DNA from 4 places in the Methylobacterium sp. WL19 genome. Region 3 is predicted to be linked to each of the others. Evidence: riboswitches for the same ligand, from Rfam matches in the RefSeq annotation. Region 3 holds a riboswitch; each other region holds the start of a gene.
What was found. Region 3 has a riboswitch for cobalamin ahead of FV220_RS07415 (TonB-dependent receptor). Riboswitches for the same ligand answer to the same signal wherever they lie in the genome.

Region 1: another riboswitch for cobalamin. It lies ahead of FV220_RS13440 (CbtB-domain containing protein); the one in region 3 lies ahead of FV220_RS07415 (TonB-dependent receptor).
Region 2: another riboswitch for cobalamin. It lies ahead of FV220_RS20170 (TonB-dependent receptor); the one in region 3 lies ahead of FV220_RS07415 (TonB-dependent receptor).
Region 4: another riboswitch for cobalamin. It lies ahead of FV220_RS18220 (TonB-dependent receptor); the one in region 3 lies ahead of FV220_RS07415 (TonB-dependent receptor).

What each region holds. Positions count from the first base shown of each region.
Region 1 is NZ_VRVC01000060.1:20,317-28,176, reverse strand. Features, by position in the region: gene FV220_RS13455 (hypothetical protein) at 1-367, shown strand, start outside; gene cobO (cob(I)yrinic acid a,c-diamide adenosyltransferase) at 381-1,001, opposite strand; gene cobU (bifunctional adenosylcobinamide kinase/adenosylcobinamide-phosphate guanylyltransferase) at 998-1,510, opposite strand; cobalamin riboswitch at 1,617-1,811, shown strand; gene FV220_RS13440 (CbtB-domain containing protein) at 1,868-2,044, shown strand; gene FV220_RS13435 (CbtA family protein) at 2,075-2,854, shown strand; gene FV220_RS13430 (DUF1636 domain-containing protein) at 2,847-3,269, shown strand; gene cobW (cobalamin biosynthesis protein CobW) at 3,266-4,300, shown strand; gene FV220_RS13420 (DUF4349 domain-containing protein) at 4,444-5,229, shown strand; gene cobN (cobaltochelatase subunit CobN) at 5,243-7,860, shown strand, end outside.
Region 2 is NZ_VRVC01000125.1:5,973-13,832, forward strand. Features, by position in the region: gene FV220_RS20160 (glucan biosynthesis protein) at 1-775, shown strand, start outside; gene FV220_RS20165 (catalase family protein) at 939-2,042, shown strand; cobalamin riboswitch at 2,126-2,328, shown strand; gene FV220_RS20170 (TonB-dependent receptor) at 2,440-4,590, shown strand; gene FV220_RS20175 (DUF1993 domain-containing protein) at 4,637-5,194, opposite strand; gene FV220_RS20180 (hypothetical protein) at 5,290-6,399, opposite strand; partial or broken gene FV220_RS20185 (Tex family protein) at 6,633-7,860, shown strand, end outside.
Region 3 is NZ_VRVC01000025.1:33,383-41,242, reverse strand. Features, by position in the region: gene FV220_RS07420 (ABC transporter substrate-binding protein) at 1-419, opposite strand, end outside; gene FV220_RS07415 (TonB-dependent receptor) at 503-2,455, opposite strand; cobalamin riboswitch at 2,603-2,815, opposite strand; gene FV220_RS07410 (CusA/CzcA family heavy metal efflux RND transporter) at 2,867-6,025, opposite strand; gene FV220_RS07405 (efflux RND transporter periplasmic adaptor subunit) at 6,022-7,527, opposite strand; gene FV220_RS07400 (FixH family protein) at 7,524-7,860, opposite strand, start outside.
Region 4 is NZ_VRVC01000101.1:86-7,945, forward strand. Features, by position in the region: partial or broken gene FV220_RS18215 (ABC transporter substrate-binding protein) at 1-370, opposite strand, end outside; gene FV220_RS18220 (TonB-dependent receptor) at 379-2,358, opposite strand; cobalamin riboswitch at 2,479-2,691, opposite strand; gene FV220_RS18225 (recombinase family protein) at 3,009-3,602, shown strand; gene FV220_RS26175 (hypothetical protein) at 3,608-4,042, shown strand; gene FV220_RS18240 (hypothetical protein) at 4,764-5,030, shown strand; gene FV220_RS18245 (hypothetical protein) at 5,223-5,813, opposite strand.

The DNA of each region.
Region 1 (7,860 bases), on a different contig from region 3:
CGCCATCGACGGCGTGACGCCAGACATCATCGACCGCACGATCACGAAGGTCGAGGCCCTCATCGCGGCCGGCCAGATGGAAGCGGCTCTGCTGCTAGGCTGGTCGACCTTCGAAGCCATCGGGCGGGCCTTGATTCCGAACCGCCTGTCACACTCTCAATCGCCCGCACGGCTGATCGAGGAGCTCGCGGGCGAAGGCATCGTGACGCCGGACGAGGCGGATCGTCTTCGTCCCATCGCGAACCTGCGCAACGCCGTCGCCCACGGGGCCTTGCAGCGCGACCTCGATCGCACCGCCCTGGAGGATTTCGTCGCCACGCTGAAGCTCGTCCTCCACGAGAACCAGCCGGTCGGCGCTGGGGCCTGACCGCGCCCAGTAGTCAGAACTCGATCCCCTCCTGTGCCTTCACCCCGGCGGCGAAATGGTGCTTCACGCTGCCCATCTCGGTGACGAGGTCGGCGGCCTCGATGAGGGCCGGCTTGGCGTTGCGCCCGGTGACGATGACGTGGAGATCGGGCCGGCGCGCCCGGAAAGCCGCCACCACGGCGTCGATGGGCAGGTAATCGTAGCGCAAGGCGATGTTGAGCTCGTCGAGGAGGACGAGGCGGATGGTCGGGTCGGCCATCAATTCCTCGGCCTTGGCCCAGGCATGCTCGGCCGCCGCGATGTCGCGGGCTTTGTCCTGGGTCTCCCAGGTGAAGCCCTCGCCGAGCGTATGCCATTCGATCTGGTCGCCGAAAGCCTTCAGCGCGTGCTTCTCGCCGGTGTCCCAGGCGCCCTTGATGAACTGGACCACGCCGACCCGCCAGCCATGGCCCAAGGCGCGCAGGAGGAGGCCGAGCCCGGCCGTGGTCTTGCCCTTGCCGGGGCCGGTATTGACGATGAGGAGGCCCTTCTCGATCGTCTTGGCCGCGACCTCGGCGTCCTGGATGGCCTTGCGCTTCTCCATCTTCTCGCGATGCCGTTCGGCCTCCGGATCGTTCGTGTCTGACTCGCTCATGCGGCTGCTCCGGGTTGGGGTTTCACGATCATCGGCAGTCCCGCCACCATGAACACCACATGGTCGGCCCGCGCGGCGAGGCGCTGGTGCAGGCGCCCGGCCGCGTCGCGGAAGCGGCGGGCAAGCGCGTTGTCCGGCACGATGCCGAGCCCAACCTCGTTGCCGACGAGCACCACCGGCCCCGGCGCGCGATCGCAGGCCTCGATCAGCGCGACGGTCGCGGCCTCGACGTCCGCCTCGGACAGGATCAGGTTGGTGAGCCACAGGGTCAGGCAATCGACCAGCACCGGCCCGGTCGCCGCGGCGACGGCCTCGGCCAGGTCGATCGGTACGTCCCGGGTGATCCAATCGGCCGAGCGGCGCGACCGGTGAAGGGCGACGCGCTCGCGCATCTCGTCGTCCCAGGCCTGCGCGGTGGCGAGGTAGAGCCAGGGCGCCGGATGGGCTTCGACGAGGCGCTCCGCGTGCAGGCTCTTGCCCGAGCGAGCGCCGCCGAGGACCAGTGTCATTCTTGGGGAAGGCTGCCGCATGGCTTCCTTTAGCGCGAAACCGCCCTGCCCCGTCAAAGGCGGTAAAACGCTTTGGCGGCGCGTTGTCAGCGGTCGCGCGAGCGCGTAGAAGCGAGCTTCGGACGGTGCCCCGGTGACGGGGTGAAAAGGGAATGCGGTGAGGGCTCGCGCCTGAAACCGCAGCTGCCCCCGCAACTGTGAGCGGAGACGGGCCTGCCATCGGCCACCGGAGCGATCCGGGAAGGCGGCAGGACCGGATGACCCGCGAGCCAGGAGACCTGCCATCCGAAGGGGACCACATCGTCCTCCCGCTCGATCCTCGAACGCCGCCGGCGGGGCGGCCGGAGACCTGACACGATGACCACCAACACCCTCGTCCTTACCGGCACCCGCAGCAACGAGCGTCTCGGCGCGGTGCTCATGGCCGCTTTCCTCGGCCTCGGGCTCGTCTTCATGGCCGGTTTCGCCCCGGCGATGGCGCTGCACAACGCGGCCCACGATTTCCGGCACGCCCAGAATTTCCCCTGCCACTGACCGCCACGCGCTCAGTCAGGACCTGATTCCATGATGATCCGACTCGTGTCGGCGGCCCTGGTCGCCGGCTTCCTGGCGGCTGTCGTCGCCACGGGCTTGCAGTTCGCCCTCACCTCGCCGCTGATCATCGCGGCCGAGCGTTACGAGAGCGGCGAAGCCACGGCGCCGGCCGCGCAATGGATGCCGCGCGGCGCCTCGCCGGCCTCCCTCATCGTCCCCGTCCATTCGGGCCACGACCATGGCGGCAAGACGGACGGTGTCGAAGGCGGCGAGGTCGCACCGGCCTGGCAGCCCGGGCCCGGCCTGCCCCGTATGGTCTTCACCGCCCTCGCGACCCTGGTCGGCGGCGTCGGCTATGCCCTTTTGCTGGGCGCGGCTCTCATCGCCTGCGGGCGCGAGCCGAGCCCGGAAACCGGCCTGCGCTTCGCCATTGCGGGGTTCCTCGCCGTGGCTCTCGCCCCGGCCCTCGGCCTGCCGCCGGAATTGCCCGGCATGGAGGCGGCTCCGCTCGCCGAACGCCAGTTCTGGTGGATCATGACTGCGGCCGCCACCGCCATGGGGCTCTACCTCATCGCGATCCGCCGCTCCCCCATCGCCATCGCCGGAGGGATCGTGCTCCTCGTCGCACCGCATCTGGCAGGCGCTCCGGAGACGAGCCACGCCGCCTCCGCCCTGCCCCCGGGCTACGCGGCCCAGTTCGCCGCTCGGTCGCTGGGCATCGCCTTCGTGTTCTGGGCGGTGATCGGCCTCGCCTTCGGCTGGGCCTGGAACAGCGTCGGGCGCAAGAACCCAGCGACGTCGCATGCCTGACGAGGACATCCCGGCCGGCAACGCGGTCGCACTCTACGTCTGCGCCACCTGTCGCACGGCCGGCGACACGTCCGAGCCCCGCGCCGGGGCCCGCCTCGTCTCGGCGTTGCGCGAAGCGGTGACGGAAGCCGCCATCGAGGGCATCGCGGTCGAGAGCGTGGAGTGCCTGTCGGTCTGCAAGCGCCCATGCACGGTCGCCGTGGCGTCGGAGGGCCGCTGGACCTACGTCTACGGCGACCTCGACCCGATCGAATCCGCCAGGACCATCCTCGCGGGCATCGGCCTGTACGCGGAGACGCCCGACGGCATCGTGCCCTGGAAGGCACGGCCGGAAGCGTTCCGCAAAGGTGTCGTCGCCCGCATTCCCCCGTTTCCTCCGCCGCGCGCGGACAGAATTCCGGACGCCGCCGAATGAGCATCGTCGAGAAGATTCCCTGCACGATCGTCACCGGCTTCCTCGGAGCCGGCAAGACGACCCTCGTGCGTCACCTCGTGGAGAATGCCGGCGGTCGTCGGCTCGCCATCATCGTCAACGAGTTCGGCGATATCGGCTTCGACGGATCGTTCCTGGCCGCCTGCGGCATCGAGGGCTGCCAGGACGAGGACATCGTGGAACTGGCCAATGGCTGCATCTGCTGCACCGTGGCGGACGATTTCGTGCCGGCCCTGAACAAGCTGCTCGACCGGGCCGACCCGCCCGAGCACATCCTCATCGAGACGTCCGGCCTCGCTCTGCCGAAGCCCCTGGTCCAAGCCTTCCACTGGCCGGCGATCCGCTCGCGGGTGACCGTGGACGGGGTGATCGCGGTCATCGACGGCCCCGCCGTCGCTGCCGGCTTCTTCGCCGACGATCCGGCGGCCCTCGCCGCCCAGCGGGCCGACGATGCCAGCGTCGATCACGACAACCCGCTGGAGGAGGTGTTCGAGGACCAGCTCCTCTGCGCCGACCTCGTAGTCATGAACAAGGCCGACCTCCTCGACGAAGCCGGCAAGGCCAAGGTCCGCGCCGAGGTGGAGCGCCAGCTGCCGCGCGCGGTGAAGATGGTCGAGGCCGAGCATGGCCGCCTCGATCCGCGCGTGATCCTCGGTCTCGGCGCCGCCGCCGAGGACGATCTCGACGCCCGCCCCTCGCATCACGGCGAGGGCGAGGATCACGATCACGACGATTTCGACTCCGTGGCCATTGCCGTGCCTGCCACGGCGAGCGCCGAGGATCTGGCCGCCCGCGTCGCCCGCGCCGCCGAGACCAGCGGCGTCCTGCGGATCAAGGGCTTCGCCGAGGTCACCGGCAAGCCGATGCGCCTCGTGGTCCAGGGCGTCGGCGCCCGCATCGCCCATCATTACGACCGCCCCTGGCGGGCGAGCGAGAACCGCGACGGCCGGCTCGTGGTCATCGGGCTGAAGGGTTTCGACCAAGGGGCGGTGGCAGCCGCCCTGGCGGGGTGAGCGCGTTGACCGCCCGACGGATCCCGGCGCGCGGGTGCCGCGGCCTCGTGGTCGCGTCCGGCCTGGCGGCTCTCGCGGCGATCGGTGGGTGCTCGGATTCACGTCCGCCCAAACCGGAGTTTCAGGCCTCGGACAGCCGGGCGATGGCACGCCTCTCTCCGGTGGCTCGCCCTCTCGCCCAGACGGGCGATGCGAAGCTCGCCTATACCCACGACCTGACCATCGGATTACCGCCCCAGCGGGTGAACCCGCATTTCGAGGCGGCCCGCGACCGCTGCCTGAACGAGGCGGCCCTGAAATGCATCCTCGTCGCTGCGTCCATCGACGATGGCCGGAGGCCTGCGGGCCGTCCGCAGGCCCAGGTCCAGGTCCGACTGCCGCATGAATCCGTTGCTCCCTTCATGGCCTTCGTCACGTCGCCCCTGCCCGGCGAGGCGACGGGCGACGTCGTGCTCCGGAGCCAGTCGACGCGTGCCGACGACCTGACGGATGCCATCGAGGATGGCGGCCGGCGCTTGGCCCAGCTCACCGCCTATCGCGCCCGGCTCGATGCGATCGCCGCACGGCCCGACCCGCGCGTGGAGGATCTGATCCGCATCGCGCAGGAATTGGCGCAGGTTCAGTCGCAGATCGAGGAAGCCGATGCCAAACAGCGCGGCCTGAGCCAGCGCGTCGACACGGAGCTCGTCTCCGTCGCCCTGCGCTCCGACGAGGCGCGCGCCGGGCCCCTCGCCCCCGTGGAGGAAGCCTGGGCCCAGGCGGGCCAGACCTTCGGCGCGAGCGCAGGATCGGCCTTGCGCTTCGTCGTCGCCGGCCTGCCATGGTTACCGCTGGTGCTGATCGGCGTGCTTCTCCTTCGCGCGCTGTGGCGCCGGCGCGGCCGCCGAAGCGCCATGACCGAGCGGACGTCCTCCAGGGCACAGCCATGACGGCGCGCCGCCCATGCATCTGATCCGAATCGACACGGTCTCCCTCGACGAAGGCGAAGCCGCCATCGATCTGGGCCAGGCGCCCGGCGACATCGTGTTCCTGTCCTTCACCGATTCCGACCTCTCCGGCATGGCCGGCGCGCATGCGGCCGAGCGGGAGGCAGCGGCACGGGACTCGTCGGCGAGCGACGTCCCGACGCTCCGCCTCGCCAAGCTGGCCCGGCTGCGCCATCCGATGTCCGTCGATCTCTACGTGGACAACGTCATCGCGCGGTCGAAAGTCGTGGTCATCCGCTGCCTCGGTGGCCTCGATTACTGGCGCTACGGAGTCGAGCGCGCCGCCGCCGCGGCTCGCGCGAACGGCGTGAAGCTCGCCGTCATTCCGGGCTGCGACAAGCCCGATCCCCGCCTCACCGCCTTCTCGACGGTGGCTCCCGAACTGGTGGAGACACTCGAGGGCTATTGCCGCGCGGGCGGGTCCGACAACCTGCGCCGGATGATCCGGCGCCTCTCCCTGGAGATCGGGCACGCGGTCGACGCGCTGCCGCCTGTCGCCCTGCCGCGCGGCTTCGCCTGGTGCCCGGGTTGCGGACCGGTCGCACACGAGACCGCCCTGGCCGCCGCAGGTCGGGATCGCCCCCTCGCCCTCATCCTGGTCTATCGGTCGGCGGTGCTCGGCGGCGACACCCGGCCCGTGGCCGACCTCATCGCAGCCCTCGGTGAGCGCGGCATCGGTGCCGCCACCCTCGCGGTCGCAAGCCTCAAGGACGCGCTCGCCCTCGATGCCGTGCGGGAAGCTCTGGCCGCGCGAAGCCCGGACATTGTCATCGCGGCAACGGCCTTCTCGGCGCGGGAGGATGGCGGCTTCGTCCTTGATGGCGCCAACGCGCCCATCCTTCAAGCCTACACGATCGGGGCCTCACGGGAGGCCTGGGAGGCCTCGGCGCGGGGCATGAACGCCGCCGACCTCGCCATGCAGGTGGCGCTTCCCGAATTCGACGGCCGGCTCTCCGGTTTCCCGATCTCGTTCAAGGAGGACGGGCCGGAACTCGACGGGTTCAGCGAGCGCCGCGCTGTTCCCTTCTCGGCCGGTATCGCGGCCCTGGCCGACCGCGCCTCGGCCTGGGTGGCGCTGAAACACCGGCCGCGCGCAACGCGTCGCCTCGCCCTGGTCCTGTCCGACTACCCTGCCCGTGGCGGCCGGGCGGGCTTCGCCGTGGGGCTGGACACGCCGGCGAGCGCGGGAATCATTACGGAGACGCTGCGGCGGGCCGGCTATGCGGTGGGCCACCTGCCGGAGCCGGACGCTCTGATGCACGCGCTGACGAAGGAGGCTCCGACCTTCGCGGTGCCGCTCGCGGCCTATCGCGACTGGCTCTTCACACTGTCACCGGACGAGCGGGACACGCTCGATCAACGGTGGGGCGAGCCGGAGGCCGACCCGGTCTGTGTCGATGGGGCGTTCCGCTTCCCGATGGTCGTGGCCACTATTGCTCCCCCCCCACGACCTCATCCTGAGGTGCCGGAGCGCAGCGCCAGCCTCGAAGGAGGCTTCCAGCTGCCTCAGAGAGATCTGGAAGCCTCCTTCGAGGCCGCTGATGCGGCACCTCAGGATGAGGTCATCGGTTGGATGAGAGGACGTCTCGCCGTCTTTCTTCAGCCCGACCGTGGCCGGGCGGCCGACCGCAAGGCCGGCTATCACGACCCCGACGAGCCGCCGACCCATGCCTATCTCGCCTTCCATCTCGGACTGCGGGAGGGGTTCGACGCCCTGATCCATCTCGGCACCCACGGCACCACCGAATGGTTACCCGGCAAGGCGGTGGCCCTGTCGCCGGCCTGCTGGCCGGCGCGGGCGATCGGGCATCTGCCCGTGATCTACCCCTTCATCGTCGACGATCCCGGCGAGGCGGCCCCCGTGAAACGCCGGCTCGGCGGCATCGCCCTGGGCCACCTGACGCCCCAGACCGAATGCGCCGGCCTGACCCCGGAGGCCGCGCGGCTACGCGAACTCGTGGAGGAATATTCCTCGGCCAGCGTCCTCGATCCGCGACGGGCCGACATCATCGCCCGCGCGATCCTCGACGATGCGGCCGATGCCGGCCTTCTGTCGGGCGCCGGGATCGACGCCGACACGCCCATGGCCGACGCGCTCACCGCCCTCGACGCGCATCTGTGCGACCTCGGCGAGGTGACCACCCGCGACGGGCTCCACGTGTTCGGATCGGCACCGGACGACGCCCCGGACCCTTTGAAAGCCTGCGCGGCCGCGGAGCGCGAGGGGCTGCTGGCGGCCCTCGACGGACGCTTCGTTCCCCCCGGCCCCGCCGGCTCGCCCTCGCGCGGGCGAACCGACGTGATGCCCACGGGGCGCAACCTCACTACTCTCGATCCGCGCAGCCTGCCGACGCGGGCCGCCACGCTGCTCGGCGCGAAAGCCGCCGATGCGGTGGTCCGGCGCTACCTGCAGGACGAGGGCGACTACCCGGCCCGCATCGTCATGGATCTCTGGGCCTCGCCGACCCTCCGCACCGGCGGCGAGGACGTGGCGCATGCCCTGGCACTCATGGGCGTGCGCCCGACCTGGGACCACGCCTCGACCCGCGTCACCGGTTTCGAGGTGTTGCCGCT
Region 2 (7,860 bases), on a different contig from region 3:
GCACGGAGCGAACGGTCCGGGCGCGCGCGGAGCCGCGCCCTTCGACGATTTCCGGCCGCAGGTTCACGATTCCGACGGGCTGGTGGTGGCGACCAAGGACGACCGCCTATGGCGTCCCTTGAGCAACGGACGGCGCGATCCGCAGATCTCGGCGTTCCGGGTCGATCCCCTCGATGGGTTCGGACTTCTCCAGCGCGAGCGAAGCTTTGCCGCCTATCTCGACGTCCAGGCCCGACACGAGGCCCGGCCCGGCCTCTGGGTCACGCCCCAGGCGGGGTTCGGCGCCGGGGCGGTGCAGCTCTTCGAGATCCCGTCCCGCGAAGAGTACATGGACAACATCGTCGCCGCCTTCGTGCCGGCCGCACCCGTCACGGCGGGAAGCGCCCTCGACCTCGCCTACACGCTCGCCACCATCGGGGCCGAACCGGACACCGCCGTACTGAGCGCGCTCGCCCGGGTGGTCTCCACCCATGTCGGTTCGGCCGAGCGCCTGCGGCCGACCACGCCGCCGAGTCCGGAGCGGCGCCTCTACGTCATCGATTTCGAAGGACCGGGCCTGCCCACCGGCCCAGACGGTGACATCGCGGCCGAGGTCTCGGCCAGCGCCGGCGCCATGGTCGATCCGGTGGTGGAGCGGGTGCCCCAGACCGGGGGCTGGCGCCTCTACGTGGAATGGCGTCCGCCGACGCCGCTGCCGCCCGGTGACGTCATCCTGCGCGCGCGCCTCATGCGCGGCGGGCGTCCGATCAGCGAGACCTGGGACAACGCCGCCTGATCGCCGATTTCACGACTTGGCGAGTTGCCGCAGGGATCGGAACGGGAGCACCGGTCGGGGATTCTCAACTTGGAACACCACCAAGTTGCGGAGCCGCCCGGTTCCCTCAAGGCCTTAGAAGCGCCTCGGGGCGCGGCATCCGCCATCCCCCGGAGCAGCACCCTTGGCGATCGAGACCCCCTACCTGCGCTACACGCCCGCCGTCGAGACCCCTGACGCCGACGAGGCCGAGACCAGCCGGTCCCTGAACGAGACCATGCGCTCCATCAGCGAGACGACCCTCGCCCATGGCGGTCATGCCATCCGCAGCGTCCATGCCAAGGCGCATGGCGCCTTGAGGGCCGAGTTGGAGGTGGCGCCCGGCCTATCCCCCGAACTGGCGCAGGGCCTGTTCGCGCAGGCGGGGCGCTACCCCGTGGTGATGCGCTTCTCGACCATCCCCGGTGATATCCTGGACGACAGCGTCTCCACTCCGCGCGGCGTGGCGATCAAGATCGTCGGTGTCGAAGGCGAACGGCTGGAGGGGTCGGAGGGGGACGCCACCCAGGATTTCGTGCTCGTCAACGGGCCGGCCTTCTCGGCGCCGGGACCGAAGCAGTTCCTGGCGACCCTGAAGCTCCTCGCCAAAACCACGGATCGGGCGGAGGGGCTCAAGAAGGTCGCCTCGGCGGCGTTGCGCGGCGTGCAGAGCGCGGTCGTGGCGGCCACCGGTTCGCCGAGCCCGGCCCTGGCGACGCTGGGCGGACAGCCCGAGACGCACATTCTGGGCGACAGCTTCTACAGCCAGGTTCCGCTGCGCTTCGGCGATCACATCGCCAAGATCGCGCTCGTCCCGGTCTCGCCGGACCTGACGGCGCTCACCGACAAGCCGCTGGACGACACGAGCGCCCCCAATGCGATCCGCGAGGCGGTGCTGGCGCATTTCCGCCGCCATGGCGGCACCTGGGAGTTGCGGGCGCAGCTCTGCCTGAACCTCGACGACATGCCGGTGGAGGACGCCTCCGTGGTCTGGTCGGAGGCAACGAGCCCCTACCGCACCATCGCCACCCTCACCGCCGCGCCGCAGACGAGCTGGAGCGAGGCCCGCGCGGCTTTCGTCGATGACGGCCTGTCGTTCAGCCCGTGGCACGGGCTGGCCGCGCACCGGCCGCTGGGCGGCATCATGCGCATGCGCAAATCGGCCTACGAGATGGGCAAACGCTTCCGGGCCGAGACAAACGGCCGCCGCATCGAGGAGCCGAGGAACCTCGACTCGCTCCCGGAGTGATGCCGGACGTTGCCGTGATGCGACAGGGCGGCGGCGATGGTCGATGCGGGAACATCTCGCCATTGACCCTCCCGTTGCGGCCGACCTAGCCTGACGATGACGGTTCCCCCTCGGGGGATCAAAAGGGAACGCGGTTAGGATCTTGCGTCCGATGCCGCGGCTGCCCCCGCAACTGTAAGCGGCGAGCCCATCATCAACACGTCACTGGAGGCTCCGGCCTCTGGGAAGACGATGAGAGGGCGGTGACCCGCGAGCCAGGAGACCTGCCGTCAGTCGTGGTCACACGCGAAACGCATCGGGCGGGGTGTCCCGGTGGGGTGTCGGGGCGTTCGCATGTCGCGAACGCATCGGCTTCGTTCGCGGTGACGTGCCACTGCCGTCGCCCGAGGTTTCGCCCGTGTCTGCCCATCCTCCACGCGCTCTCCATCCCCTCCTCGTCCTCGCGCTGCTGACATCCGCGTCACCGGTCCTCGCCCAGTCCGGCGCGGCGACCATCGCCGAGGCGACCCTCGACGAACTTTCCGTGGCCGCCGACATGCGTCCGCCCCCCGCTGCCGGTCCCGGCCTCGGCGGGGCCACGGGTGGAGCCGGCGGGGCCGAAGCGTTCGGCGCCCTGTCCGCTCCCGCGCTGACGTCGAGTTCCGGCGTCATCACCGGCAAGGCCCTCAACGACCGGCCGGTCACCCGCCCCGGCGAGGTACTGGAAGCCGTGCCCGGCCTCATCGTCACGCAGCATTCCGGCGAGGGAAAAGCCAACCAGTACTTCCTGCGCGGCTTCAACCTCGACCACGGCAGCGACATCGCCATCACCATCGACGGCATGCCCGCCAACATGCGCACCCATGGCCACGGCCAGGGCTATGCCGACATCAACTTCCTCATTCCCGAACTCGTCGGCGCGGTGGAGTTCCACAAGGGCCCGTATTTCGCCCGCGACGGGGATTTCGCCTCCGCCGGTTCGGTGCGGATCGACACGATCGACGCGGTGCCCCGCCCTCTCGCGCTCACCTCCCTCGGCAGCTTCGGCTACAAGCGGGCGCTCACCATCGCCTCCGCGCCGCTGGGGGAGGGGACGCTCCTCGCCGCCGGCGAGGCTCAGGTCTATGACGGCCCCTGGGTGGTGCCGGACGCCATCCGAAAGCTCAACGGCGTGCTGCGCTACAGCCAGGGCACCGCCCTCGACGGGTTCTCCCTCACCGGCATGGCCTATTCCAACCGCTGGACGGCGACGAACCAGATCCCTCAGCGGGCGATCTCCGAGGGCCTGATCGGCCGCTTCGGCACCCTCGACCCAAGCGATGGGGGTAATGCGAGCCGCTTCTCCCTGTCGGGCCGCTGGAGCCGGTCGGACGACGGCGGCGTCACCCGCGCCAGCGCCTACGTCATCCGCTCGAATCTCAACCTGTTCAACAACTTCACCTATTTCCTCAACGATCCGGTCAATGGCGACCAGTTCCGCCAGCTCGACAGCCGCACCGTCGCCGGCGGCGAGATCGCGCGGGTGTTCAATGGTGAGCTGTTCGGTCTCGCCATGGAGAACGAGATCGGCGTGCAGGCGCGGTTCGACGACATCCATGTGGGCCTGTTCAACACGCGGGCGCGCACCTCCCTCTCCACCGTGCGCGACGACCGCGTGCAGGAGGGCAGCGCCGCCCTCTACTTTGAGAACCGCCTGCGCTGGACCGAGTGGCTGCGCACCAGCGTCGGCCTGCGCGCCGACGCCTACGACGCCACCGTGAGATCGAACAATCCGCTGAATTCGGGCCATGCGCGGGACGGCATCGTCAGCCCCAAGCTCGGCGTCGTGTTCGGCCCCTGGGCCGAGACCGAGCTGTTCGTGAATTACGGCGAGGGTTTCCATTCCAACGACGCCCGGGGCGCGACCATCACGGTCGATCCGGGCAATCCCCTGTTCCCCCTCGACCGGGTGCCCCTGCTGGTGCGCTCGGTGGGCTCGGAGGTCGGCATCCGCAACCGCTCCATCGCCGGTCTCGAGTCGACCGTGACCCTGTTCCAGCTCGATTTCGATTCCGAGAACCTGTTCGTGGGTGATGCGGGCACCACCGAGCCGAGCCGCCCGAGCCGGCGCACCGGCATCGAGTGGACCAACCACTACGCGGTGACGCCCTGGCTCGCTCTCGACGCCGACCTCACCGTGACCCATGCGCGCTTTGCCGACCGCGACCCTGCGGGGAGCCGCATCCCCGCCGCCCCTACCGCCATCGCGGCCGCCGGCTTTACGCTGGGCGAGTCGCTGGGCTGGTTCGGTACGCTACGGCTTCGCTATTTCGGCCCACGCCCGCTCATCGAGGACAATTCCGTCCGCTCGAAGCCCACCACCCTGGTGAACGGCCGCATCGGCTACAATTTCGACAACGGCGTCACGGTGCAGCTCGACATCCTCAACCTGCTCAACGTCAAGGCGAGCCAGATCGATTATTTTTATGAGTCGCGGCTGCGGGGAGAGCCCGCCGGCGGGGTGGCGGACACGCATCTGCATCCGGTGGAGCCGATGGCGGTGCGGTTGACGGTGGCGGGGCGGTTTTGAGGAATGGGAGCGGGTTGCGGGCAGCCAAGCCGCTCTCCGGTCATGCTCATGGCAGCGATCCGGGCCGGAGATACGCGAACATGTGAGGCACATAGTCGGCTTTGCCGAGCGCGATGCCGTGATGTCGCAAGATGGCGTAGGCGGTGATGACGTGGAAGTAGAACTGAGGCAGAGCCCAATCCCGAGCGTATTGTTCGCCGCTCATATCGAACGTGATGTTGCCCGGAAGCTCGATCGTGATCTGCAGGGTCGCTCCGGAATCGAGGGCATTGTCCGAGAGGCTGTCCAGACGCGCCAATGCGTCGGCGATGCGAGCCCGTGCATCCGCGATTGAGCCGGGCACGTCGCCGGCATTGCGCCCCTCGGCCGCCACGGCAGCAAGCGATTGGGGAATATCTTCGCCGCGAAGGCGGAACGTCGCCTCCTGAGCTTGGTAGGTGGCAAAACACACCTGTGACGCTAACGGGTACATATCCGGTGCCAGACGCGCCGATAGCAGACCATTGGCCGGATCCACCCTCTGATGCTCTGCCTTGTCCAGCAGCCCGGCCAGCGTCCGCAACATGTTCCTGTAGGTCGGTACCAGAAGGTTAGTCAGCGACATAATCAGTCTCGCGTCGACGGCTACTTCAAGGCCTATCCTATTTCCCCGGGAGCGAACACCATGAGTCGACGCTTACTTTTTCCCATTCCGGCCTCCTACGGCCCCACCCGCTTGCGCACCACCATCTCCCCCTTGAACAAGAACTTCTGCGCGCGCTTGCCCGTATCCACCTCCGTGGTGAACACGTTGCCCTTGCTGTCCACGGCGAGGTTGTGGACCCAGTGGAAGTCGCCGGCCATGCGGCCGTTGCGGCCGAAGGCGCCGAGCACTTCGCCGGTGTCGCGCTTGAGGGTGCGGACCTCGTTGTTGGCGCCGTCCGCATTGAGGAGGTAGGTCTGGTCGGGGTCGGGCCAGAGGGCCAGTTCCCAGACCGAGCCGTTGGCGCGGGTGTTCTTTTCCACGAAGAACTCCTTCACGAAACTGCCGTCGCGGCGGAACACCTGGACCCGGTCATTGGCCCGGTCGCAGACATAGACCAGCCCGTCGCGGGCGATCTGGACGCAATGGACCGGGTTGCGGAATTGCTGGGCCGGCGCGGCGGCCGGGTCGTAGGCGGGCAGCGCTTCGTCGGTGGGCGGCTTGCCGTAGGCGCCCCACATCCGCTTGAACGCCCCGGTCTCGGCATCGAACACGATGACCCGGTGGTTGTAATAGCCGTCGGCCACGAAGAGCTCGTTGGTCTCCGGGTCCACCTGCATGGCGGCGGGGCGGCCAAGGCGGGTGGTGTCGAGGCTGTTGGTCTGCGGCCCCTGCTTGCCGATCTGCAGGACGAATTTGCCCTCCGGCGTGAATTTCAGGATCAGACCGTCCTGCTCGCCGTTGCCGGCGAGCCAGACGAAGCCCTTGTGGTCGATATGGATGCCGTGCTCGTTCTGCGGCCAGTCATAGCCTTCGCCCGGCCCGCCCCATGACCGGACGAGGGTGCCCGCCTGGTCGAAGACCAGCACGGGAGGGGCGGGGTGGCAGCATTTGGTGCGCGGCGGCGTGAGGCTCGCCGCCTTCTCGTCATCGGTCAGCGAGCGGGGCCGCTGCACCACCCAGATCCGGTCCTCGGCATCCACCGCGACGCCGGAGGCCTGGCCCATGATCCAGTCGTTCGGCAGGGGCTTGGGCCAAGCCGGATCGACCTGGAAGGTCGGGGGTTCCGCCGAGGCCGCCCCCGCGAAGGCGACGACGAGCGCGGCCAGAGCAAGCCTGAGCCTCATGCGATTCTCTCCCTGACCCGTTTGTTCTTTCGACAAGTCTCCGCTGCGACGAACCCCATGTCCATGGCAGGCAAGCGTGTTCGGCGTCCGCTTTCACGACAATCGGTATCGACACGGGGGGCTTTGTCACGAACACCTCGGCCCGGGAGCCCGGCGGGGCGGCCGGATGCGGTTTGACCACGCTCCGGCCCGGCCTGTAGACACCGCGGCCCCTTCACGCGCGCGAGGATTCCATGGCCGCCATCACTGCAACCATCGCGGCGGAGCTCAAGGTCGCCGAGCGGCAGGTCGCTGCGGCCGTCGAGCTTCTCGATGGCGGGTCGACGGTGCCGTTCATCGCGCGCTACCGCAAGGAGGTCACCGGCGGCCTCGACGATTCCCAGCTCCGCGATCTGGAGGAGCGCCTCGCCTATCTGCGCGACCTCGAGGCGCGCCGCGCCGCCATCCTCGACAGCATCGACGGCCAGGGCAAGCTCGACCCTGCCTTGAAGGCCCGCATCCTCGCCGCCGACACCAAGGCGCGCCTCGAAGACCTCTACCTCCCGTTCAAGGTGAAGCGCCGCACCAAGGCGCAGGCCGCCCGCGAGGCCGGGCTCGGCCCCCTCGCCGAGGCGCTGCTCGCCCATCCCGAACGCGCGCCGGAACAGGCCGCCGCCGCCTTCGTCGATGCGGGCAAGGGCGTCGCCGATGTCGAGGCCGCGCTGGAGGGCGCGCGCACCATCCTGATCGAGCGGTTCGGCGAGGACCCGGAACTGGTGGGAAGCTTGCGCGACACGGTCTGGCAGCGCGGCCGGATGACCTCCACCGTCAAGAAGGGCAAGGAGGCGGCGGGCGAGAAGTTCGCCGACTATTTCGATTTCTCCGAACCGCTCACGCGCCTGCCCTCGCACCGCATCCTGGCTCTGTACCGGGGCGAGAAGGAGGAGATCCTCGACCTCGACATCACCGATGCCCCCGGCGACGTGGCCGAGAAGGGCGTGCCCTCCTGGCAGGAACTGCGCATCGCCCGCGCCTTCCGCATCGGCGATCACGGCCGGCCGGGGGACCGTTTCCTGATGGAGACCGTGCGCCGGACCTGGCGCACCAAGCTGAAACCCGCCCTCGACACCGACCTGCGCGGACGCCTGAAACAGGTGGCCGAGACCGGTGCGGTGAGCGTCTTTGCCGGCAACCTGCGCGACCTGTTGCTTGCCGCCCCCGCCGGTGCCCGGCCGACCCTCGGCCTCGATCCGGGGTTCCGGACGGGGGTGAAGGTCGCGGTGGTCGACGCCACCGGCAAGGTCGCGGCCACCGACGTGATCTACCCGCACGAACCGCGCCGGGACTGGAACGGCGCCCTCGTCGCGCTGGCCAAGCTCTGCCGCGCCCATAAGGTCGAGCTCATCGCCATCGGCAACGGCACCGCCTCGCGGGAGACCGACAAGCTCGCCGCCGAACTCATCGCCAAGCAGCCGGAGTTGA
Region 3 (7,860 bases):
GCCGCCGGCATCACCCGGGCCAGCCGCGCGTCGAGGTCCGCGACCATCACCTCGCCGCGCGCCGGGTGCCCGAGGGCCGCGGCGACGGTCCGGATCTGGGCCCGCACCCCCTCGAAGTCGGTGGGTACGCCGAGTTCGAGAAGGGGGAAGCCGACGCGCTTCAGAAGGCCCACCGTAGTCCGTGTCGTGAAGGCACCGGCGACGACGAGGTCGGGCCGCAGGGCGACGATCTCCTCCGACAGGCCGCGCGTCACCGCGATGCCGGCGGCCTCCCGTGCGACGGTCGAGCCGCGCGGGTCTTGAGCGAGGTAGGTCACGGCGGCGACCTGATCGCGGTCGGCAAGCCGAAGGACGAGCTCGTCCGCGCAGAGGTTCATCGAGACGACGTGCCGGGGTTCCCCGGATGCTGGGGCGGCCATCCTACCGGCAATCGACCAGGTTTGGCTGACCGCCAGCATCACCGTCAGGACCGCGAAGCCGGACCGTCTTGCCATCGGCGGTCTCACAACGCGGTCAGGCGGACGCCGCCGTACACGGCGAGGCCTGCCCCGAGGAAGCCGGTGGGGTTCTCGTAGCGGCGGTCGAACAGGTTATCGACCCGCCCAAACACGCTCACCGTCTCGCTGACGTCGTAGTTCACCGCGAGGTTGACCAGGGTAAAGCCCGGGTTCTTGAGCCGGGCCACCGAGAAGTCGCGGTTGCCGTCGACGAAGTGGCCGAGCACGATCACGGTCCCGCTGACGGTCAGGCCCGGGAGGGGGGTCCAAAAGGCCGTCGCGCTGCCCTTGTGGCGGGGCCGTCGCAGGAGCTCCTGGTTGGTGATCTCGTTCTTGGTCACCGTGTTGGTGTAGTCGATCCGGCCCGTAAGGGTATCGGAGAACCGGACAGCGACGAAGGCTTCCGCCCCGTACGATTCGGCCCGGCCGACGTTCTCGTTCGAAGTGAACGTCGCGTTCGAGGTGATGAGGTTCTTGAAATCGTTAGCGTAGTAGGTCGCTCCGACGAGGACGCGGTCCCCCAGGGGCTGCTCGATGCCGGCGTCGTAGCCGAGGCTCTCCTCCGGCCTGAGGTTCGGGTTGGCGAAGAAGTTTGAGGCCGGGAAGCTCTGGAACAGCTGGCTCAGGGTCGGCGCCTTGAAGCCGGTGCCGACGCTGCCTTTGATCCGGGTCTCGGTGAAGGGCAGGATGTAGCTCGGCGCGACGCGGAAGGTGGTGGCCGGCCCGAAGGCGTCGTTCTCGTCGTGGCGGATGTTGGCAACGAACGACGCCCGCTCGAAGGGCGTCAGCTGCACCTCCCCGTAGCCGGCCGTGTTGCCGTTCCTCGCCCGCAAGTTGCCGGCCCCGAACGGGCTCGGGTCGGTGGTCGACAGGCTCTCGTCGTCACGCTGAGCGCCGAACAGGACGAGGTTGCCGGGCGAGAGCTGGTAGTCCCCGCGGTACTCGTAGCGCGTGCGCTCGCCCAGGCCCGTCGTCGCGTCCGGCGTCGCAAGGGGGTCGAGGGGGCCCTGCTGTCTGTTGAACAAGTTCGAGTAGTTGATCGCAAAGAGGTTGTGGAACCCAGCGAACGGTGTCCACTCGGCCTCGTTGCGGGTGAAGACCTGCTGCACGTCGGCGGCACTCCGGAACGCCGCCGGGAAGGCTGGGAAGGTGCTGTAGTCGGTTCCCGTGAATAGGAGACGGGAATTGATGAAGCGCGTCACCGAGTTGATGCGGAAGGTGTCGGTGAACTGGTAGCCGAACTTCGCCGAGACGGTCTCGTTGTCGTAAAAATTCGGATGGATCGCCCGGCCGAGCGGGACGAGGTTCGGCGGCGTCACCGGCGTCGCGGCCGCACGGAAGTGCTGGATCGAGACCGAATAGTCGAAGCCGTCCTCCGACCCGCTGATCCTGCCGCTTTGGTTGAAGGTACCGAACGAGCCGCCCTCGATCCGCGCGGTGGCCCTGGCCGGTCCCTCGCCACGCTTCGTCGTGAAGGAGACCGCGCCTCCAATGGCGTCGCTGCCATAGAGGCCGCTCTGGGGACCCCTGAGCACCTCGATGCGGGAGAGGTCGTCGGTCAGGAGTTGCCCGAAGTCGAAGGAGCCGTTCGGGTTCGACGGGTCGGTCGCGTCGATGCCGTCGATGAGCACCTTCACGTGGTTCGAGTTCGAGCCGCGAATGAACACCGAGGTCTGACCGCCCGGGCCGCCGGTCTGCACGACGTTGAGGCCCGGTACCTGCTGGAGGGCATCCGGGACGGTGCGGCGCTGCTGGGCCTCCAGGGTGGCGGCGGTGAGCACGGTGACGCTTGATCCGACCTGGTCGACGGGCGTCGGCACGCCGGTGGCGGAGACGGAAAGCTCGGAGAGCGTGACGGCCGCCTCGGCCCCGCGCGGGACATCGGCGAAGGGGGCGGCGGCCTGTTGCGCGAGCACGGGACCGGAAAGGGCGGCGCAGGCGAGCGCGAGCGTGCGCAAGCACGCGGTTCGGGAAGGAAAGGACACGGGACAAGCCTCGGGCGACGTCTGTGGCACGTCACCGCGAACGAGGCCTGGGCGCTTGCCTGCCGTTAGGGCAGCCGGGCGCCTCGACACCCATCAGGACACCCCGCCCGATGCGTTTCGCGTGTGACCACGACTGACGGCAGGTCTCCTGGCTCGCGGGTCACCGCCCTCTCATCGTCTTCCCAGGCCCGAAGACCCAGTGACGTGTTGATGATGGGCTCGCCGCTTACAGTTGCGGGGGCAGCCGCGGCTTCGGGAAGGCCCTTTCGGACCTCATCCTCACCGCGTTCCCTTTTGATCCTCCGGGGAGGAACCGTCGGACATACAGGACCTGAGGGAATGGCCCAGCGTCAATGTCGCTTCGGGGTTTTCCGCCCTGTGTGTTCATAACGTTACAAGTCGGGCCTCGGGGTCGATGGCATTCGGTTCGGACCGCGGCAGTCCCCAGCCCTTCACCAGGCCGTAGACCGCAGGGATTACCACGAGGGTCAGGACGGTCGACGAGACCATGCCGCCGATCATGGGGACCGCGATCCGCTGCATAACCTCAGAGCCCGATCCGGTGCTCCACAGGATCGGCAGGAGCCCGGCCATGATGGCGACCACCGTCATCATCTTCGGACGCACCCGCTCCACCGCGCCGATCATGATGGCCCTCCGCAGGTCGGCACGGGTGAGTGCCCGTCCGGCGCGGTCGCATCCGGCCCGGATCTCGGCCAGCGCATGATCGAGGTAGACCAGCATGATCACCCCGGTCTCGGCCGCGACGCCTGCCAGTGCTATGAAGCCGACGGCCACCGCCACCGACAGGTTGAAGCCCATCCACCACATCAGCCAGACCCCGCCGACGAGCGCGAACGGCAGCGACAGCATCACGATCAGGGTCTCGGTCAGTCGACGGAAGTTGAGGTACAGCAGCAGGAACACGATCAGCAGCGTCAGCGGCACCACGACCTTGAGCCGGGCCGTCGCCCGGTCGAGGTACTCGACCTGACCGCTCCACTGCACGAGGGTACCCTGCGGCAGGCTCACCTCTTTGGCGACCGCCGCCCGCGCCTCGGCGACGTAGCCCCCGAGGTCGCGACCGGCGACGTCGACGTAGATGAAGACCGCGAGTTGCCCGTTCTCGGTCCGGATCTGGGTCGGGCCACGGTTCAACTGAACCTTGGCGACCTCACCGAGCGGTACCGTGCCCCCACCCGGGATCGGCACCTGAACCTCGGAGGCGATGGAGCGCGGGTCGGAGCGGAAGGCGCGCGGGTAGCGTACGTTGACGGTGTAGCGCTCGCGGCCCTCGACGGTGTTGGTGACGCTCTCGCCGCCGAGCGCCATCCCGATCACGTCCTGCACGTCGCCGACGGTCAGCCCGTACCGGCCCAGCGCCTCGCGGTCGGGGGTGATGTCGAGGAAGTAGCCGCCCTGCACCCGTTCGGCGTAGGCGCTCGACGTGCCCGGCACCGCCTTCACCACCGCCTCGACCTGGCGGGCGACCTTCTCCATCTCGGAAAGGTCCGTCCCCAGCACCTTGATCCCGACCGGCGTACGGATGCCGGTCGAGAGCATGTCGATGCGGGCGCGGATCGGCTGGGTCCAGGCATTCGAGACCCCGGGGAACTGGAGCGCGGCGTCCATCTCGGCCTTCAGGCTCGCCGTCGTGACCCCGGGTCGCCACTCCGCCTTCGGCTTCAGGTTGACGATGGTCTCGAACATCTCGGACGGCGCCGGGTCGGTCGCGGTGTTGGCCCGACCGGCCTTGCCGTAGACCGAGGCGACCTCGGGGAACGACTTGATGATCCTGTCCTGGGTGGCGAGCAGGTCCCCGGCCTTGGTCACCGAGATGCCCGGCAGCGTGGTCGGCATGTACATCAAGGTGCCCTCGTCGAGGTCGGGCATGAACTCGGAGCCGAGCCGGCTCGCCGGCCATGCCGTCGCCGCCAGGACGACGAGGGCCAACAGGATGGTGAGCACCCGCGCCCGCAGGACGCCTGCGATGAGCGGTCGGTAGATCCAGATCAGGAGTCTGTTCACCGGATTGCGGTGCTCCGGAATGATCCGGCCCCGGACGAATAAAGCCATCAACGCCGGGACGAGTGTCAGGGACAGCACCGCCGCCGCGGCCATGGCGAAGGTCTTGGTGAAGGCCAGCGGACCGAACAGGCGGCCCTCCTGGCTCTCTAGCGTGAAGATCGGCAGGAAGCTCACGGTGATGATGAGGAGCGAGAAGAACAGCGACGGCCCGACCTCGCTTGCGGCCTCGATCAGGATCTCGACCCGGCGCTTGCCGGGGTCCGCCCGCTCCAGGTGCTTGTGGGCGTTCTCGATCATCACGATGGCGGCGTCGATCATGGCGCCCACCGCGATGGCGATGCCGCCCAGGCTCATGATGTTGGCCCCGAGCCCGAGGGCCTTCATGCCCGCGAACGCCATGAGGATGCCGACCGGCAGCATCAGGATCGCCACCAGCGCGCTGCGGACGTGGAGCAGGAACACGACGCAGACGAGGGCTACGATGACGCTTTCCTCGATCAGCGTGCCCTTGAGGGTCTCGATGGCCGCCTCGATGAGGTGCGAGCGGTCGTAGACCGGAAGGATCTCCGTGCCCTCGGGCAGGCTGGCGGCGACATCGGAAAGCCGGGCCTTCACGTTCTCGATGACGTTCAGGGCGTTGGCACCGAACCGTTGCAGGACGATCCCGCCGGCGACCTCGCCGTCGCCGTTCATCTCGGTGATCCCGCGGCGCTCGTCGGGACCGAGCTCGACCCGAGCCACGTCCTTCACCCGCAGGGGTGTGCCCGCCTCCGTCCTCAGGACGATGCTCTCGATGTCGGCGACGCTCTTGAGGTAGCCGCGGCCACGGACGACGAACTCGAACTCGGAGAGCTCGACGGTACGGCCGCCGACGTCGGCGTTGCTCGACCGGATCGCCTCCCGGAGCTTGGACAGGGTGATGCCCTGTGCCCGCAACCGGTTCGGATCGACGACCACGTTGTACTGCTTCACGAAGCCGCCGACGCCGGCGACCTCCGCCACGCCCTCGGCCCGCGACGCCCCGAAGCGGACGACCCAGTCCTGCAGCGACCGGAGCTCGGCCAGCGTGCGCTCCTTGGCGACCACGACGTACTGGTAGACCCAGCCGACCCCGGTCGCGTCGGGTCCCAGGGTCGGGGTGACGCCGGCCGGCAGGCGTTTGGCCACGGTGTTCAGGTATTCGAGCACCCGGCTCCGGGCCCAGTACGGGTCGGTGCCGTCCTCGAAGATGACGTAGACGAACGACACCCCGAAGAACGAGAAGCCGCGCACGACTTTCGACCGGGGCACCGTCAGCATCGCGGTGGTCAGGGGGTAGGTGACCTGGTCCTCGATGACCTGGGGCGCCTGCCCGGGGTACTCGGTGTAGACGATGGTCTGGACGTCCGAGAGGTCCGGGATCGCGTCGAGCGGCAGGGTCCTCAGGGCGTAGAGCCCGGCTCCCACCGCGAAGACGGTCCCGATCAGCACCAGCACCAGATTCCGGGCCGACCAGGCGATGAGGCGGGCGATCATGGCGCCTTCCCCTCGGCGGCGGCCTGCGGCCCGGGATCGGGCTTGGGTTCCGAGAGCCCCTGCAGCGCCGCCTTCAGGTTGCTCTCGGCATCGATGAGGAAGTTGGCCGAGGTCACCACGCGGTCGCCGGCGACGATGCCGTCGCGGATCTCGACGTAGCCGTCGCCGCGGGTGCCGAGCCTGACCGGCCGCGGTTCGAAGCGACCCTCTCCCCTGTCCAGCAGGACGATCTGCCTGGTGCCGGTGTCGATGACCGCGTCGTCGGGCACCGCCACCACCGGCCTGTCGCTGCCGGTGGCGATCGTCACGTCGGCGAACATCCCCGGGCGCAGGTCGCCGTTCGGGTTGGGCAGCTCGATGCGCAGGCGGGCGGTCCGGGTCCCCATGGCGAGGTGCGGGTAGATCCGGGTCACCGCGCCGGTGAAGACGCGGTCCGGGAACGTCCGGGCGCGCACGGTCGCCGTCTGGCCCTCCGCCACGGCAGCCAGGTCGCGTTCGGTGACGTCGGCCAGGACCCAGACCCTGGAATGGTCGACGAGCTTGAACAGGGTGTCGCCGGACTTGGCGCGCATGCCGTCCGAGACGTTGCGCTCGACCACGACCCCGTCGCGGGGCGCCGACCACGTGATGGTGGAGGGCACCTTCCTGGTGCGCTCGATCTCGTCGATGACCTCGGGTGGGATGCCGAGGTTCTCCAGGCGGCGCCGGGCGCCCTCGTAGCCGATGCCGGTGAGGTACTGCGCGGCGGCCGCGTTCATCTCCGGCGAGAATAGGCGCAGGAGTGGCTGACCCTTGCGGACGTGGTCGCCGGTGGTGACGGCCTCAACCTTCTCGATGAACGCGTCGGTGCGCATCGCGATGACCGAGATCCGGCGCTCGTCCTCCTCGATGGCGCCCGGCGCGCGCACAGGCATCGACAGGACGCGTCGCTCGACGACCGCCGTCCGGACCCCGGTGCGCTGGAGCTTGCCGGGCGAGATTTTTACGGTGCCGTCGTCGGTGTCCTCCCCCTCGTAGACGGGGAGGTAGTCCATCCCCATCGAGTCCTTCTTGCGGGTCGGCGAGGTGTCCGGCAGGCCCATCGGGTTGCGGTAGAACCGCACCTTGCGGGCGCTCGCGGGCATCGTGGCCTGACCCATGGCCATGTCGCCGTGCCCGGCGTCGGGCATCGCCTCCGCCTCGTCGGGTTCGTCGAAGCGCACGTCCTCGCTGGCGCGGACGGCGCGAAAGTCGCGACCGTCCGCCGTGCGCCTCAGCTCGGAGGCGTAGTCCGGCTTCCCGTCCGGGTCCTGATAGTAGACGACCGGTCCCGTCGCCTTCGCCGCGTCCGATGCCTGTATCGGGGAAGCCGGCCGGGGCGTGCCCGGCAGCCAATGGGCGAACCCGGTCCGCGCCTGCTGGACGAGCGCCGGCACGGGGCTGCCCTCATGCCCCGCGCCAAATCCCAAAACCCCCGCCGCCAGCGCGGCGAGGGTCCCGGCGGCCCATGCCGTCCGGCTCACTTGGTGGCCTTGAACACCAGCTTGTTCTCGACGGTGCCGGTCTCACCCTGGACCTTGGCCCCGAGCGAGAGGCGCCAGCCACCGGCCATCGTCAGCTTCGCCTTGAACCGGTAGAGGCCCGGCTCCGGCGACGGCAGCTGCTCGATCTTCGAGGTCATCTCCTCCATGCTGTCGGGCGCCATGTCGATGCGCTTGGCGAAGATGACGGCGTTCGGCACGGGCTTGGACGTGCGCTTGTCGACGAGGCGGACATCGAGGATGGCCTCCCCCTGCTTGGCCTCGTCCTTTACCAGTTGGAACTCGTAGTCCTTGGTGTCGGCCCGGGCCGCGGCG
Region 4 (7,860 bases), on a different contig from region 3:
AGTCGTTGGGTACGCCGAGTTCGAGAAGGGGGAAGCCGACGCGCTTGAGCAGGCCCACCGTGGTCCGCGTCGTGAAGGCTCCGGCCACGACGAGGTCGGGCCGGAGCGCGACGATCTCCTCCGACAGGCCACGGGTCACCGCGATGCCGGTGGCCTCCCGCGCGACGGTGGAGCTGCGCGGGTCATGGGCGAGGTAGGTCACTGCGGTGACCTGGTCGCGGTCGGCGAGCCGCAGGACCAGCTCGTCGGCGCAGAGGTTCATCGAGACGACGTGGACCGGATGCGCCGGCTCGTCTGCCGCCCACCCCGCACCTGACAGACCAGGCCAGACCGCAATCGCTAGCGCAGCCAGCGTCCATCGCATCGACATCGCAATCCTCAGAACGTCGTCACGCGGACGCCGCCGTACACGGCGAGGCCCGGCCCGAGGAAGCCGGTGGGGTTCTCGTAGCGGCGGTCGAACAGGTTATCGATCCGGCCGAACACACTCACCGTCTCGTTCACGTCGTAGTTGACCGCGAGGTTGACCAGGGTGAAGCCCGGGTTCTTCAGCCTCTGGATCGAGAAGTCTCGGTTTCCGTCTACGAAGTGGCCAAGCACGATCACCGTCCCGCTGAAGCTCAGGCCGGGGATCGGCGTCCACTGAGCGGTGGCGCTGCCCTTGTGGCGGGGCCGGCGCAGGAGCTCCTGGTTGGTAATCTCATTCTTGGTCACGGTGTTGGTGTAGTCGACCCGGCCCGAGAGCGTGTCGGTGAACCGGACCGCAACGAAGGCCTCGGCCCCGTAGGATTCGGCTCGCCCGACGTTCTCGTTCGAGGTGAAGCTGGCGTTGGTGTTGATCAGGTTCTTGAAGTCGTTGGCGTAATAGGTCGCGCCGACGAGAACGCGCTCGCCGAGCGGCTGTTCGAAGCCGGCATCGTAGCCGAGGCTCTCTTCCGGCTTGAGGTTGGGGTTGGCGAAGAAGTTGAACGCCGGGAAGCTCTGGAACAGCTGGCTCAGGGTCGGCGCCTTGAAGCCGGTGCCGACGCTGCCTTTGATCCGCGTGTCGGTGAACGGCAGGATGTAGCTCGGGGCGACGCGGAACGTGGTGGCCGGTCCGAAGGCGTCGTTCTCGTCGTGGCGAACGTTGGCGACGAAAGAGGCACGGTCGAACGGCGTCAGCTGTATCTCGCCGTAGCCGGCGGTATTGCCGTTCCTGGCCCGCAGGTTGCCGGAACCGAACGGGTTCGGATCGGTGGTCGACAGGCTCTCGTCGTCACGCTGCGCGCCGAACAGAACGAGGTTGCCGGGCGAGAGCTGGTAGTCGCCGCGGTACTCGTACCGCGTGCGCTCGCCGAGGCCGGCGGTCGGGAGCGGGTTGAACGGGTCGTACGCGTTCTGGACCTGGCGGTTGTAGAGGTTCGAGTAGTTGATCGCGAAGACGTTGTGGAAACCGGCGAACGGTGTCCACTCGGCCTCGTTGCGGGTGAAGACTTGCTGCACGTCCGCCTGGCTGCGCAGGCCGCCCAGCGTCACCGGGAAGGTGCCATAGTCGTCGCCGCTGAAGAGCAGCTTCGAGTTGATGAACCGCGTGATCGAGTTGATTCGGAACGTGTCGGTGAACTGGTAGCCGAACTTCGCCGAGACGGTCTCGTTGTCGTAGTAGTTCGGGCGGGTCGTCGTTCCTGGGGCGACGAGGTTGGGCGGCGTCACAGGCGTTGCGGCAGCCCGGAGATGCTGGATCGACACCGAGTAGTCGAAGCCGTTTTCCGACCCGCTGATCCGGCCGCTCTGGTTGAACGTCCCGAATGAGCCGCCCTCGATCCGCGCGGTTGCCCTGGCCGGTCCTTCGCCACGCTTCGTCGTGAAGGAGATCGCGCCGCCGATGGCGTCGCTGCCGTAGAGGCCGCTCTGGGGACCCCTGAGCACCTCGATGCGGGAGAGGTCGTCGGTCAGGAGTTGCCCAAAGTCGAAGGAGCCGTTCGGGTTCGACGGGTCGGTCGCGTCGATGCCGTCGATGAGCACCTTCACGTGGTTCGAGTTCGAGCCGCGGATGAATACCGAGGTCTGACCGCCCGGGCCGCCGGTCTGCACGACGTTGAGGCCCGGCACCTGCTGGAGGGCATCCGGGACGGTGCGGCGCTGCTGGGCCTCCAGAGTGGCGGCGGTGAGCACGGTGACGCTCGATCCGACCTGGTCGACGGGCGTCGGCACGCCGGTGGCGGAGACGGAAAGCTCGGAGAGCGTGACGGCCGCCTCTGCCCCGCGCGGGACGTCGGCGAAGGGGGCGGCGGTCTGCTGCGCCAGGGCGGATACGGGAAGGGAGGCGCAGGCGAGCGCGAGCGTGCGCAAGCACGCGGATCGAGAGGGGAAGGACACGGGACAAGCCTCGGGCGACGTCTGTGGCACGTCACCGCGAACGAGGCCTGGGCGCTTGCCTGCCGTAAGGACAGCCGAACGCCTCGACACCCATCAGGACACCCCGCCCGATGCGTTTCGCGTGTGACCACGACTGACGGCAGGTCTCCTGGCTCGCGGGTCACCGCCCTCTCATCGTCTTCCCAGGCCCGAAGACCCAGTGACGTGTTGATGATGGGCTCGCCGCTTACAGTTGCGGGGGCAGCCGCGGCTTCGGGGAGGCCCTTTCGGACCTCATCCTCACCGCGTTCCCTTTTGATCCTCCGGGGAGGAACCGTCGGAGATAAGGAGCGCGATCAAAGCGTCCGCCGTCAATGGCACGCAAAGGCTTTCCGACGATGTGTGCCTGGAAGGTTACAGGTCAGCACTTACGAAGGTTTGCCTCGGTGCTATGCAGCGTCCGCTTTTCAAAAATTCGGCCCGAAAGCAGACCTTCGCATAACCACCCAAACGAGACGATCGCGCTATCAGCATCCATGTCCGATATTCGATCGTTTTCCCGACATATGCTGGATGTGCTTCCTAATCGGGGGCAAACGGCTCCGTTTATGTCGGGAAAATATGACTGGTTTTCTATTGCCAGATAAACGTGCTTGAATCACTATCCCGACATGCTCGTCGGATATGCCCGCGTCTCTACCCTCGATCAGAACCTCGACCTGCAGCGCGATGCGCTGACCAAGGCCGGATGCGAACGACTGTTCGAGGAGAAGAAATCTGGAAAGGCCGGCACGAAACGTCCTGAGTTCGATGCCGCTCTCGCCTACCTGCGTCCGACCGATGTGCTCATAGTCTGGAAGCTTGATCGGCTCGGTCGCTCGCTCGTTGAGATGATGCGCACGATCGACAATCTGCGGACGAAGGAGGTTCACTTCCGAAGCCTCACCGAGCAGTTTGATAGCGACACGGCTCACGGTCGCTTCGCTCTGCAGATGCACGGCGCCATGGCCGAGTACTTTCTCGACCTGAACCGCGAGCGGACAATGGAAGGGCTGAAAGCGGCGCTGGCCCGCGGCCGGAAGGGCGGCCGGCCAAAGAAGCTCACCGAGGCTGATATCGAGGTAGGCCGCGCCCTGCTGCAATCCGGCACCATCTCGATCGCAGCTATCGCTAAACGGCTCGGGATCAGTCGGGACACCTTCTACAGCTATTTCCCCCAGGCCCGGGCCCGCAGTCAGGCTGCAGCTACAGTCAGCGAGGCCTGATCTCGATGCCGATCCGGCGCGAACATCGCTTCTTTTATCCAATCGACTGGCCGCAGCTCTCTGCAGTGATACGCTTCCAACGCGCCGGGGGGGCTTGCGAGAGCTGTGGGCGGCCTCATGGAAAGGCTGTCTATCACCTGGGTGATGGACGTTGGTGGGATGCGGAGACCGGCTCCTGGCGCGACGGAACTGGGCACGCCCTAAGGATCCTCCCGAGCTTCGAGGATCTCGGGAGCCTCCGCTCTACCAAAGTCGTGCTGGCAACCGCACATCGCGATCACGACACTGCCAACAATGCGGACAGGAACCTCGCAGCCTTATGTCAGCGCTGCCACATGAACCACGATCGCCCTGAACATCGGCGCCGGCGGTGGCGAACGTTGTTCAGGCGAAGGGCCTCGGGCGACCTGTTTCGGGGGCCGTACTCTGAAGTGCGGTAGCTTCTAGCTGAGGTTGTTGTCGTCAGATTACTGACGCTGTGCACCTTCTGGGTCCCACGAGCTTGCTCGCGGAAGAGTGGAGGGGTGAGATAAACTGCGTCGCCAGCCTCGATCAGATCTGCCCGGGCTGGCAACCGTAGGGTGGCACAGAGCGCGGGAAACGCTCTTTGATGCGCTCGCAACCCCAAGTCCGTAGCGACTCTGGCAGACGGCGGTTCACCTCGATGCCAACCTCGTCGTAGGGCGTTGGGCCAGCGGTGACGTAGCGGTACCAGCCCCAGCCGAGCGTACCGACCCCTGCAAACAGGATCGCGAAGGCCACTGTGACGGCCAGCCCTAACCGCGACTGCGTAGGCCGCACTCCATCTGCCATGCCGGTCAACTCCCTTAACGATTCCGCGAGCCCCATACGACGCACGGGATCGCGGAGCCAACACGCAGCGGTATTCAACAAGTGCTTATGGCACTGCCCTGTGCCTTGTTGGGGACGCTCCTCTTCCTCACGCCATCCGCCCTACCGCCCGCTCCTCACCCACATCGCTACCTTTGCCTTAGGCGACTTCTTCGTGTGGGGTCATGGCCTCCGCTACAGGAGAGTTAATCCACGCCATTGCGTGCGCGCCGGCACGTCAAGAATTAGATCGGCACCCTATCTTAGTCTCATACAGCAACAAACAGACCTGATCCCAGGACTGTAGCGCAAAGGAGCTAAGTCATCCACATGAAGACCCGTATCGCCGCCATCGCCACCGCTCTTGTTCTTGGCGTTGCTCCGATCTCGTCCGCGATGGCTTTCGAGCGTCCGTCCCGCTACACCTCGTTCAACTCGTATGAGGTCGATGCTACTGGCTCGCTTGGTGCCCGCGACAGCGCCTTCTCGCGTAACCCGGCCAACTGCCCGATGAGCTCGGCCGCCGAGGGCAATGCCAACCAGCAGAACTTCCCCGTTCAGCAGTACGGCCAGACCTCCGGCGGGAACCGCTGCTAATCGGTCGATAGGGCTTCGATCATGCAGATGAAGGGTTTCAGCTACGCGATGATCGGCGCGTTCGCCTTCGGCTTTCTCGCAACGGTCGTTGGCTCCGCCAGGACCATGATGGGCCTCTGACGACCGAAAGACTCAGCTGATCGAGCGGCGGGGCGGAAGCCTCGCCGTTTTTCATGCGTGGTCCCTGGTTGATCAATCCTCGTCGAAGAAGCCGGAGTCGGATTTGCGGCCGTCCACGATTGAGAAGCCTTCGCTGGATGGTCGGTCGGCGGCCCATCCAAGGAAGAGATCGACACCTTCACATTGAACAGGACCGGCCAAGCGCGTCGCATCTGCTGTCGGCAGCCCTATGGCGGTGGCGAAGGCCTTGAAGTCCGCAAGGCCGGCATCGCCTGGATCGAATGAATGGACCATCATTACCGCGACGCGGGCGCGGTAGCGTTTCGCCTCGTAGATGGCTGAGGCGGTTCGGTGGAGCAGTTGATAGCGAAGGGGGTTGGTCGCCTCCGTGCTAAGGCCTAGCGTCGTGGAGAGTCGATTCAACCTAGCGATCTTACCCTTCGATCCACCTACAAGCCATTCTGAGACCCGTGGGCCGAACGCCTCGTCGACCTTCCCTTCTACAGCCATGACGGCTAGCTCTCCCGGCAACCCGAGAACGGCCAGCACATCGGCTTGCGACGGCTTTAGGCCATCCCCGAGTTCGATCCACCGTTCCAGAAAAGCGTCGACGAGCTCTGCGCCGGCCAGCCGTGGGTACTGGTTGAGGACGTACTGGATCATCACTGGAAGACCTGGCAGCGTGCGCTGTCCTGCGAACCAAGTCTCAGCAATCAGAAAAGCGGATCGGCCTTCGCGGTAGTGATGCGCAGCGCCCAAGTGCGGAATGACGTCCTCGGGCTGCAAAATCGGGAGGTGGAGATGGGAGATATGAACCACGGTTCTCGCCTTTTCAGATCCGCCATCCTGGCAACCCTGTCCACGCCTTATCAATGATGCTCTTACGGCGCTCAGCACGGTCAGGAGCGGCGTCGGCAGCAGTGCGTAGGGTTGCCTCCATCGCTTCCGTCCCACCAGCCTCAGCGGCATCCTGGCCCTTGCGCCGAATGGCGGCCTGAAACGCTCTAATCGCCGGACCAGCCGTTGGCTGGCTCTCGACTGCCGCAACTAGTCCAATCACCGCTTCCGCGATCGGCACGATGGCTACCTGCCAAGTCGGAGCCGGAGAGGCTTCCCGCAGCGTTGGTGCTGGCGATAGAGGCACGGTCGTTCGCGGGCGCATCATGCGTCAGTTCCTTCGACAGATGGTGAGGCGCCCATAGGAGGCGAGGATCGCGCGGCGGTCGAGCGGCGCCAAGGGGGTGAGGGCGACGCTAGCCGGCTCCAGGACATTTGGGCCGGTCTCTGCCTAAGCGAGGAGCCGGCAGGCTTCTAGGGCGCACGGGCCAGCACAGACATAGGCCAGAGCGCGAAGGCTGCGGAAACGGGCGCGGCGCTCGGCTGCAAAGCCGATCACCTCACGTAGCAAATCCGCGTCCGCACTTTTTCCCATCAGCACGCGGGGCCATCATCTCGCCGGTCATCGTGGATCTCTCGAGTTCGGGTTGGCTCTCACAACCCGACCCTACCCGGCGATCGCCGATGACCACCCATCAGCTACACCACCACCTGGGACATGACCCTAGCGAAGCCAGGGCCGTTGGATCATCGGTCTTCCAGTTGTCTCGGAGCGTTGTTCTGGGCCTCACGGGTCGGTGTGAAAAATGGGATCTCGGCGTCGTATCAGGGGCGTCTGAGTGAAAAACGGGGCGAGCCTATATCCCGGTCGAGCTCAAAACTCAGAGTGAAAAATAGCCGACTTGGATTTCGCGTGGCCGGGATCGGGAACGGTGTGAAAAATCGATCCGTAATGATGCGCGCTTGGTCCGCATCTCTGAAAAAAGGGATCCGAAGTGGCAACTTGATCCCCTGACCCAGCTAGGCGGGGAGGCGAAGGCATGACCAACCGATCGAGCTGCAGTGAGCCCTGGAAGGGGTGATACGTCGAACCGAATTGGAAACGCCCAATTGTTCAGCCAGGGCGACTGGGACTGCAACCAAAATCAACTAGCCAGAGCCGCCAAATGAGATGCGCCCGCAGGGGTGCGTCACATTTGGGGAATTGAGCCATTGAGCTAGCGAGGCCAGGATCGTCGGATCATGGGTCTTCTGGGATCTTTTGGGGACCTGTTCTTACGGGCGGTTTCTCACTCGGATCCGTGGGGCACAGCAGTTCCCGCAAAGCGCTGTTTCAAGCCGCGAAATAGCGTGCTGCCCCTATCCTGATCCGTGCTCTCTTGGGGTTTGTATGAGTGCTCATGCCCGGACCTGCTGCTTTATTAAAACAAGTAAATTCAATGCTTTACCTTGTGTCGTGGACGATTGTGAAAATTCCCCCCCCCCTGCGCTTACACCGACCAAGACGCTCCACTGCCTGGGGGTAAGATCGGCGTGAAAAATTGGTGCCCTTCCGGGGGGCGAGTGACCCAGTGAAAAATAGGACGGGGGGATATCTCAGCAATCCCGAACGCGCCGAGTGAAAAATCGCGCAGATCGATTTCACACAGTCGCAAAGAGGCAAAAGACGGTGTGAAAAATGGGCTCTCTGCAATTTGCACTGGGGCAGATCCAGAGTGTGAAAAATCGCCGTGATGGATTTTGCAGTCTGATCACCCGGCCGGCCTTCGGATCAGTGAAAAATTGGTGCCTCTGTAATTTCACAGCTGCGGTTCGGCCGGTGAAATACGGACCGGACCAATTTTTCACTGGGGCGCCGAGGCCTGGTGCTCGG